3 regions of the Herbaspirillum sp. RTI4 genome follow, and region 2 is predicted to be linked to each of the others. Evidence: predicted binding sites of a transcription regulator. Region 2 holds the regulator's gene; each other region holds the start of a gene.
What was found. The regulator sigma-54, encoded in region 2, starts transcription at its own class of promoters, with help from an activator protein. The targets are predictions, from matches to a motif close to TGGCANGNAANCTGCTTT.

Region 1: RGU70_RS06525 (acetyl-CoA acetyltransferase) is a predicted target of sigma-54. The motif match lies at 1,819-1,836, and genes of this name have one in related genera.
Region 3: RGU70_RS03045 (TorF family putative porin) is a predicted target of sigma-54. The motif match lies at 1,626-1,643, and genes of this name have one in related genera.

Annotation. Positions count from the first base shown of each region.
Region 1 is NZ_JAVIWQ010000002.1:1,383,007-1,386,283, reverse strand. It holds gene RGU70_RS06535 (TRAP transporter large permease subunit) at 1-422, opposite strand, end outside; gene RGU70_RS06530 (TRAP transporter substrate-binding protein) at 423-1,460, opposite strand; gene RGU70_RS06525 (acetyl-CoA acetyltransferase) at 1,881-3,059, shown strand.
Region 2 is NZ_JAVIWQ010000002.1:1,172,712-1,175,988, reverse strand. It holds gene lptB (LPS export ABC transporter ATP-binding protein) at 1-471, shown strand, start outside; gene RGU70_RS05550 (RNA polymerase factor sigma-54) at 490-1,974, shown strand; gene hpf (ribosome hibernation-promoting factor, HPF/YfiA family) at 2,214-2,561, shown strand; gene grxD (Grx4 family monothiol glutaredoxin) at 2,776-3,087, shown strand; gene RGU70_RS05535 (UbiX family flavin prenyltransferase) at 3,111-3,277, shown strand, end outside.
Region 3 is NZ_JAVIWQ010000002.1:640,060-643,336, reverse strand. It holds gene RGU70_RS03055 (ammonium transporter) at 1-359, opposite strand, end outside; gene RGU70_RS03050 (P-II family nitrogen regulator) at 406-744, opposite strand; gene RGU70_RS03045 (TorF family putative porin) at 756-1,568, opposite strand; gene RGU70_RS03040 (accessory factor UbiK family protein) at 2,005-2,253, shown strand; gene RGU70_RS03035 (YifB family Mg chelatase-like AAA ATPase) at 2,267-3,277, shown strand, end outside.

The DNA.
Region 1 (3,277 bases), 210 kb from region 2:
TCCAGCGCCGGGGTCGTGATGTCCATCTGATCGACGGCATGATTGACCGCCGGATGAATAATCATCAGCACAAAAATGCAGACCACCAGCGCCGCCACCGTTTCCAGCCAGACGCGCCATTTTTCCGACAGCTTGTTGACCACGGCGGTCAGACGCATATGCTCGCCGCGATCCAGCGCCAGCACCGCACCCAGCATCGATAGCCAGATGAACAGCGTGGAAGCCAGTTCATCCGACCAGATCAGCGGATCGTGCAGCGCATACCGATAAATGACACCCAGCAGCAGCACGAAAGTTTCGACCACCAGCAAGGTGGCGGCCACCGCACCGACGGCGTGCATGGCGCCGCGGTTGACGGTCGCCAGCAGTCGCGCCGCCGGGTGGTGAGGAAGCCCCGGAGACAAAGTAGCGACCGCCTCCATTTACGCCAGCTTTCCGGTGTATTTCTCCAGAATCGCCCAGGCTTCAGCACCGAATTTTTTATTCCATTCGGCATAGAAACCCGCGCTGCGCAGCTTGGCGCGGAACGCATCAGGATCGGCATTGTTAAACGCCATGCCCTTGGTTTTCATTTCGGCTACGAGAGAATCGTTGAGCGCTTTGACATCGACGCGCTGCTTGAGGCCCGCTTCGTTGATGTTGCGGGTAACGATCTCTTGCAGGTCTTTCGGCAGTTTTTCAAACGATTTCTTGTTGCCGAGGAACCAGAAGCCATCCCACATATGGTTGGTGATGGCGCAATACTTTTGCACTTCGTAGAGCTTGGCGGTATAGATCACTGCCAGCGGATTTTCCTGTCCTTCGACAATCTTGGTTTGCAGCGCGGAATACACTTCGGCGAAGTTGATGCTGGTCGGTGCGGCATCGAAGGCGCGGAACATCGAAGTCCACAGCGGGCTTGGCGGCACACGCAGTTTCATGCCCTTCAAATCCTCCGGCTTGGTGATCGGCCGGGTGCTGTTGGTCATTTGGCGATAGCCGCTGTCCCAGATTTTTTCAAACGCAAACAGGGTCGAGCTGGCGACAATTTGCTTGCGCACATGCGCACCCAGATCGCCGTCCAGCGCGGCCCATACCTGGTTGTAATCCTTGAAGGCGAAGCCGATACCGCTGATTTGCGCAGCGGGCACCAGCGTGCCGAGAATCAATGGTGACAGCGTGAAGAAATCGACTGCGCCGGCGCGAATCTGCGACAGGGTATCGGTATCGGTACCCAACTGGCCATTAGGGTAGACCTGAAAATCGATGCGTCCCTTGGATTCGGTAGCGATCTTGGCCGCCATTTCCTTGGCGCGCATATTCATCGGATGCGTCAGCGGCAAATTGTTGGCGTACTTCAGCGTGAACTCGGCCGTCTCCGCAAAAGCAGACGACGCGTAGGAACCGGCAGTGACCACCGCAGTGGCGGCAGAAGCGGTTTTCAGGAAATGACGACGCGAAACATTACGAATAGTACCCATCTGATTTGTCTCCTCTTTGTTTTTAGTGTTGGCAATCCTCCGGCATCACGCCGCAGCCTGCTTGATACTGTTTGGTTTGATACAGAGCAATTTGAATGCCATGCTGCATACCCAGTCCCGGCTCTTCGTCCGGTTATCGTATTTGTTCTATACGAGCGGCTGAGTATCGCATACTGAAAGCGACATTTGCATGCCTGCCGCATAGCGACAATGTGTTTATTTCGAGGTGACAACTGTCGCAAATGCGACACCTGTCGCTGCCCTTGCATGCTGCGACGCGACAAAAATAAGGGCTGCGCGCTGCTATCCTCAGAAGCAGAATCAAAGATCGGCAACAAACAAGATCTACAACCCGGCGTGGCACCGTTTTTGCATTACGCCCTCTATTATTATTTCCTCACTCTTTCGTTCAAGGAACTCATGAGCACCTCCGCCTCCCCCTGCATTACCGGCTGGAACCATTCACGCTTTGGCAAACTGGATGGCATTGACCCTGAAGCGCTGATCGGCGAAGTCGCCGCCGCCGCCATTGCCCACGCGGGTCTGTCGCCGGAAGACATCGGCTCCATCCACATCGGCAATTTCAACGGCGGCTTCCTGTATCAGGACTTCCCCTCCTCGCTGATCTTCAATACCCTGCCGCAACTGCGCTTCCTGCCGGCAGTACGGGTGGAAAACGCCTGCGCCACCGGCTCGGCTGCGATTCATTCCGCGCTCAATTCGATCCGCGCCGGTCAATCGCGACACGCACTCGTCATCGGCTTTGAAAAAATGACCGAACTGTCCACCGCTGCCGTCGGCGACGTGCTGCTCAAATGCTCTTACGCCAAAGAAGAAGCCGGTATCCCCGGCGGCTTCGCGGGCGTCTTCGGCACCATCGCCCAAGCGTATTTCGATCGCTACGGCGACCAGTCCGATGCGCTGGCCGCCATCGCCGCCAAGAACCACAAGAACGGCATGTCCAATCCCTACGCCCACATGCGCAAGGATTTCGGTTTCGACTTTTGCCGCACGCCCTCCGAGAAAAATCCCTTCGTCGCCGGCCCGCTCAAGCGCACCGACTGCTCGCTGATTTCCGACGGCGCTGCCGCCATGATCATCAGTTCGGCCGATGTCGCCAAAGGCATGACCCGCGCCGTGCAGTTCCGCGCTGCCGTTCACGTCAACGATTTCCTGCCGCTGAGCAAACGCGATCCGACCCGCTTTGAAGGCGGCGCACTGGCCTGGAAACAGGCGCTGTCGCAAGCCGGCATCACCCTGAACGATCTGTCGCTGGTCGAAACCCACGATTGCTTCACCATCGCTGAATTGCTGGAATACGAAGCCATGGGGCTGGCCGAACCGGGCCAGGGCGCGCGCGCCATTCTCGACGGCGTCACCGCCAAAGACGGCCGCTTGCCGGTCAATCCTTCCGGTGGACTGAAATCGAAGGGACATCCTATCGGTGCTACGGGGGTATCGATGCACGTCATGGCGGCGATGCAAGCCTGCCACGATGCGCAAGAGATGCAAATCCCCCATGCCGACAAGGTGGGCGTATTCAACATGGGCGGCGCAGCGGTGGCCAATTACGTGAGTATTTTGCAGCGGGTGGCATGAGCATGAGCGCCGTTTTAGTTTGACGGTGTGGATGCCTGCGCCAGACCGGCGTGCCGCCGGATCCTTCGATACGGCGCATTCGCGCCTACTCAGGACGAACGGGAATGGATGTTTTTATTTAGGCAAACGAACGGAAAGGGATGTTTTTATTCAGGCAATCGAACAGGAACGGCGTGTTATTACGCAGGTGATTTTCCTTATCACCCTCCCTACCGTTC
Region 2 (3,277 bases):
TTTCGCAAACTCAGCGTGGAAGACAATATTCGCGCCGTGCTCGAACTGCAGCAACAAGACGGAAAACCGCTGCCCAAGGCCCTGATCGATGCGCGACTCGACCAGTTGCTGCACGAATTGCAAATTGAAAAATTGCGCGAAAGCCAGGCGCTGTCGTTATCGGGCGGCGAACGCCGACGGGTCGAGATCGCCCGCGCACTGGCTACCAGCCCTCGTTTTGTATTGCTGGACGAACCGTTTGCCGGGATCGATCCGATCGCGGTGATCGAAATCCAGCGCATCGTGCGCTTCCTGAAAGAACGCGGCATCGGCGTGCTGATTACCGACCATAACGTGCGCGAAACGCTGGGCATTTGCGACCGCGCCTACATCATCAATCAAGGCACCGTGCTGGCCAGCGGCAGCCCGGACGAGATCATCGCCAATGAATCGGTGCGCCGCGTTTATCTGGGGGAACATTTCCGCATGTAAGCGGAACGCACTCCATCGATGAAACAATCCCTTCAGCTCCGCACTTCGCAACATTTAGCATTGACGCCGCAATTGCAGCAGTCGATACGTTTGTTGCAACTGTCCACGCTGGAAATGCAACAGGAACTGGAACAGATCCTGAGCGACAACCCGCTGCTGGAGCGCCTCGACGATGCGCTGGACAACTCCGTGCGTCTGCTGGCTGATGGCGCACTGGGCAGTACCAGCGCCCTGTCGCCGGCAGAAACTGCGGCCGACACCGGCACCACAGGCAGCGAGACGGACAACAGTGGCGAAGCGGGAGGACAGCAAGAAGCCAGCGACAGCAGCACCGCTAACGAAGCAGAGTGGAGTTTTGACGATGTCGCACGCGGCACAAAAACCTCCGACGATGAAGATTCGCGGCCGCAACTGGAAGCGCATTTCCTGACACTGCGCGAGCATCTGCTGCAGGAAGCTGGCCAGACCATGTGCTGCCAGCGTGATCGCGCACTGTTGGAACTGGTCATCGACGCCATCGATGAGCGCGGCTATCTGGAAGAGCCGCTGGAAGAAATTTATGCGCGCCTGCCGGAAGAGTTGGAAATTGAATTCGATGAGCTGACACTGGCACTGACGCTGCTGCAAAGTTTCGATCCGGCCGGGGTTGGCGCACGCGACGCTGCCGAATGTCTGGCGCTGCAAATCAAGCGCCTGCCGAAAATTCCCTTCGTGACGCGACGTCTGGCGCTGTCGATTGTCCAGACTTGCCTGCCGCTTTTTGCGCAGCGCGATTTCAATAAAATCAAAAAAGCGCTGGTCTGTGACGATGAGGATCTGCGCGAAGCGCAAGCCGTTATCCGGCAGTGCAATCCGCATCCCGGCGCGGCATTCCTTTCAGGCCGCTCCGACTACGTAGCGCCGGACGTGATCGTTAAAGAAGGCAAGCTGGGATGGCAAGTCACGCTTAATCACGAGGTCATGCCGCGCTTGCGCGTCAACGCCATGTATGCCAACGCCATGAAGCAGCACAAGGGCGAAGGCGCGCTCGTGTCGCAATTGCAGGAAGCGAAATGGCTGATCAAAAATATGCGTCAGCGCTTCGACACCATACTGCGCGTGGCACAGGCCATCGTGGAGCGGCAGAAGAATTTTTTCTCGCACGGCGCAGTCGCCATGCGCCCTCTGGTACTGCGTGAAATAGCTGATACACTCGGTTTACACGAAAGCACCATCTCGCGCGTAACCACCCAGAAATACATGCTCACGCCACATGGCATGTTCGAATTGAAATATTTCTTCGGCAGCCATGTGTCCACCGAAGCAGGCGGAGAAGCCTCCTCTACCGCCATACGCGCACTGATCAAACAATTGATAGGAGCCGAAGATACAAAAAACCCCTTGTCAGATAGCAAGATTGCAGACATGCTGTCTGAACAGGGAATGGTTGTTGCAAGACGGACTGTCGCAAAATACCGCGATGTCCTGAAAATCCCCCCTGTAGCGCTGCGCAAGTCCTTGTAACTGTTTTGTGGGAAGTCTCTGAGCAAGCATTGCGCGTATCGCCGTCCCGTGACTCCGGGATTGCGCCGCACAAGTACTTGCACCGGGATTTTTTTATACTAGTCACTGTGTCCGGACGCACTCGATCAACACACCGATCAGGCAATCCGGCGGCAAACACCGGGCCGCAAGGCTCAAGGATCCAACCGGATAATCATCCGATGCCGGACCTCCAGTGACACTATCCGAAGGAGAGTCGTATGAATCTGACAATCAGCGGGCATCACCTCGATGTAACACCAGCCATCCGTGAATACGTCATGACCAAGGTCGAACGTATCAAACGCCATTTCGACCACGTCATCGACGTCAGCGTCGTCCTCACCGTCGATAAACTGACAGAAAAGGAAAAACGGCAGAAAGCGGAAATCAATGTCCATATCAAGGGCAAAGATATTCACGTGGAAAGTCTCGCGCACGACCTGTACGCCGCAATCGATGCACTGATCGACAAACTGGATCGCCAAGTATTGAAGCACAAGGGCCAGCTACAAGATCATCAATCGGACGTTAAACGCCTGCCAATCGACATCGAAGCAGCGACTTAATAACCCGCCGCGCCAAAAGCGCAGCATTAGCATGGCAAAGGGCGCTCAAGCGCCCTTTTCAATTTTGTGCGGCCGTTTGATGCGTCCTTTTTAATGTTGCGCACGCCTCAAGTTACCGCCCTCTTTTCAATTCTGCGACTTTTCAGCAGAAAGGCAGAGCTTTTCATATAATGGCGTCATCTGATCAATTCATCCCCATTCAAGAGAGACCACCATGAGCGAAGTACAAGCCTGGATCAAGGAAACCGTCACCCAGAACCCGGTCGTTCTGTTCATGAAAGGCACTGCCCAGTTTCCGCAATGCGGCTTTTCAGGCAAAGCCATTCAATTACTCAAAGCCAGCGGCGTCGAAAACATCGTTACCATCAACGTGCTGGATAACCCCGATGTGCGCGCCGGTATCAAGGAATACTCGAACTGGCCAACCGTCCCGCAACTTTACGTCAACGGTGAATTCGTCGGCGGTTCCGACATCCTCACTGAAATGTTCGATTCCGGCGAACTGCAAACTTTACTCAAAGCCTGAGCCGCGTCCGCGCGGTTCCCTGAATGAAAAAACCTCCGTTTCGCCTCATCATTGCCATCACCGGGGCTACCGGCGCCATCTATGGCGTACGACTGCTGCAAGTCCTGAGAGAAGCCGGCATCGCCGAAACGCACCTGATGGTGTCCGATGCCGCCGTACTCAATCTGCATCAGGAACTGGACATGAACCG
Region 3 (3,277 bases), 530 kb from region 2:
ATGAAGATCAGCGAAAAGATCATGAAACATTGCATCAGCACCGACAGCATGTTCTTGCTGCGTACCAATCCGCCGTAAAACAGACCAAGACCAGGCAAGGTCATCAGGATCACGAAGGCGGTGCAAATCAGCATCCAGGCAGTATCGCCCTTGTTAGGCACCGGACCGACGGGTGCCGCTGGAGCGGCTGGTGCAGCGGCGGCCGCAGCCACCAGAGCAACGGCCGGAGCGACTGCCTTTGGTGCGTCTGCCTTGGCAGCATCAGGAGCTGCCATCGTCGCCATTGCCTCCGGCGCCTTCGGCGCATCTTCTGCCCGTGCTGGCCCAGCGAATCCTACCGCCAGTAAAAGAGTGCCCATTGCAAGCGCACAGGACAACACATTCTTTATTCTCATGCGATTCCCCTTAAAGAGCTTCTGTACCGGTTTCACCGGTACGGATACGGATAACGTCAAGCAAGTCCTGAACGAAAATCTTACCGTCGCCAATCTTGCCGGTACGTGCGGCGGATTCGATGGCTTCCAGTGCGCGTTCGACGATAGTGTCGTCGACGGCTGCTTCGATTTTTGTCTTAGGCAGAAAGTCCACGACGTATTCCGCGCCGCGATACAACTCTGTATGGCCTTTTTGCCGGCCAAAACCCTTGACTTCCGTGACCGTGATGCCCTGTACACCAATCGCTGACAAGGCCTCGCGGACCTCGTCAAGCTTGAATGGTTTGATGATCGCTGTAATCAATTTCATAGTGACCTCGATTAGAAAGTTTTTGCCAGGGAAAAGACGATGGCGTCACGACCCAGGTTTTTCTTGTTTGGATTCACGCTGTAAGCCGCATCTTTAGCATCGGTACCGACATACGCCACGCCGAGTGCAATGCCGTAGAAATCCTCGAAGGTCTTGGTGTAGCCGACTTTCCAGTCTGTGTAGCTATACAGGCTGTTGCCGACCGTGCCGACCGAACCCTTGATGGTTTGATGACCGATATGCAAGCCGATGATGGCGTTGTTACCGATATCAAAGTTAGCGCCCAGATCGTAGTAACCGCTGTTCTTGCTGTTAGCGTTACCGAAGGCATTCGTCAGCGCTTGCGAATACTTGAAGTAGGCAGGGCCGTAACCGACTTGACCGTACAGTTCAAACGTATTGGCATTCACCCCGCCGCTGCTGGCGTAGTTGTTGCTCGGATAGTAGTAGTACAGACCGCCCACATCGTAGGTAAAACCGCCGCCGATATCGCCGCGCTTGCCTGCGTACAGATCCCATTCAATCGAACCAGTGCCCGACTGCTTTGGTACTGCGTTGACAGCATCCTTGATCCATTGGATGTTCGACAGCCATGTGCCGACGTACAGACCGGTTGGATTGTTCACATAATCAGCACCGCCTTGGAGGGCCGCGTTGAAGCGCGTTTGGGAAATACCGCGAAAACGGTAATCATTGACGACACCAATGTTATAGGTCACCAGGTTATCCGGAACCGCTTCCGCAACCACTGGCGCATCTTCCGCATAAGCCACGTTACCCAACAGAGTTGCCGCAACTGCCGTTACCAATATCAATTTTTTCATGTCTTCCCTCTGATTTCGATGTTGAACTTCGTCTCTTTTAATCCTTGCACAGACTCCTTAGCAGGAGCCGTGCCAACGATTCATTTCTCTTTTCAATAATTTTAAGCACTCAAAAAACCAAATCCGACATATCAATCCACAGAAAAAGCGTCTATTTGGTGCGAAAATTGGATTCTGCACCAAACAAGAACTCGTACCAATCATAATTTCCGGGATTAAATCAGATGTTGTAATTTGTGGACGACCTCGCTATGCCTGCTTCAATGCCCTCTCATTTCGCCCCAGATTCCCTATAAATTCCTCTCGCGTCGGGAGAAAACAGACGATCTCAGCCACCCCCGCCAGCAACGACGGCGCAAGCGCCCCGTGATTTCATGATTTTTCGGCAAACAGGTACACTTGTCTTTTCCCTTTTTCAGAATCAATAAGGAACATCATGGACAAATCCAGCTTTTTTGCGGACATGCAGGCCCGCGTGCAACAGGCCATCGCCAGCTCCCCCGCCAAAGACATCGAAAAAAACGTCAAGGCCATGCTCAATCAGGGGTTTTCCAAGCTGGATCTGGTCACGCGCGAAGAATTCGACATTCAGGCCCAGGTCCTGGCCAAAACCCGCACCAAACTGGACTTGCTGGAAGCGCGCGTCGTCGCACTCGAAGCGCAATTGAAGCAAGCGACTGCCTGACCCCCTCGTTGTCATGAGTCTGGCCGTACTGCAAAGCCGCGCACTGGCCGGCATGGAAGCCCCGGAAGTGACGGTCGAAGTCCATCTGGCCAACGGGCTTCCCTCTTTTACTATCGTCGGATTGCCCGAAACCGAAGTCAAAGAAGCCAAGGACAGAGTCCGCGCCGCCCTGCAAAACGGCCGCTTCGAATTTCCCGCCAAACGCATCACCGTCAACCTGGCACCGGCCGATCTGCCAAAAGAATCCGGCAGGTTTGATCTCCCCATTGCCCTAGGCATTCTGGCGGCATCAGGCCAGATGCCGTCCGATCAGCTATCGCGCTACGAATTTGCCGGCGAATTGTCGCTCTCCGGCGAGCTGCGCCCGATCCGTGGCGCACTCGCCATGACCTATGCCATGCACCGCGGAGCGGCTGGACGCACTCCCCGCGCCTTCATCCTGCCCCGGCAAAATGCGGATGAAGCGGCCCTGGTCTCCCATGCCACGATCTATCCTGCACAATCCCTGCTGCAAGTCTGTGCGCATTTCTCGGCACTGGCCGGCGGTGCCGCAATGGAAAACGACCGGCTGGTTCCGCATTGCGCCACGCCGCTTGCCGTCGCCCCACTCTGCGCCGACTTCAGCGAAGTCAAAGGTCAACTGCAAGCACGACGGGCGCTGGAAGTCGCCGCGGCCGGCGGCCACAGCGCCCTGCTCATCGGCCCTCCCGGTACCGGAAAATCGATGCTGGCCGCCCGCTTGCCCGGCATCCTGCCACCACTGAACGATGACGACGCCCTGCAAACCGCGGCGGTGCAATCACTCAACGGCAGTTTTAATTTATCGAAATGGAAATTGCGGCCTTACCGCGCACCGCATCACACCGCCTCCGGCGTCGCGCTGGTCGGCGGTGGCGGCGTTCCACGGCCGGGGGAGATTTCACTTGCGCATCAGGGCGTACTATTTCTCGATGAGCTCCCGGAATTCGATCGAAAAGTACTCGAAGTCTTGCGAGAACCACTGGAATCAGGACGCATCACCATC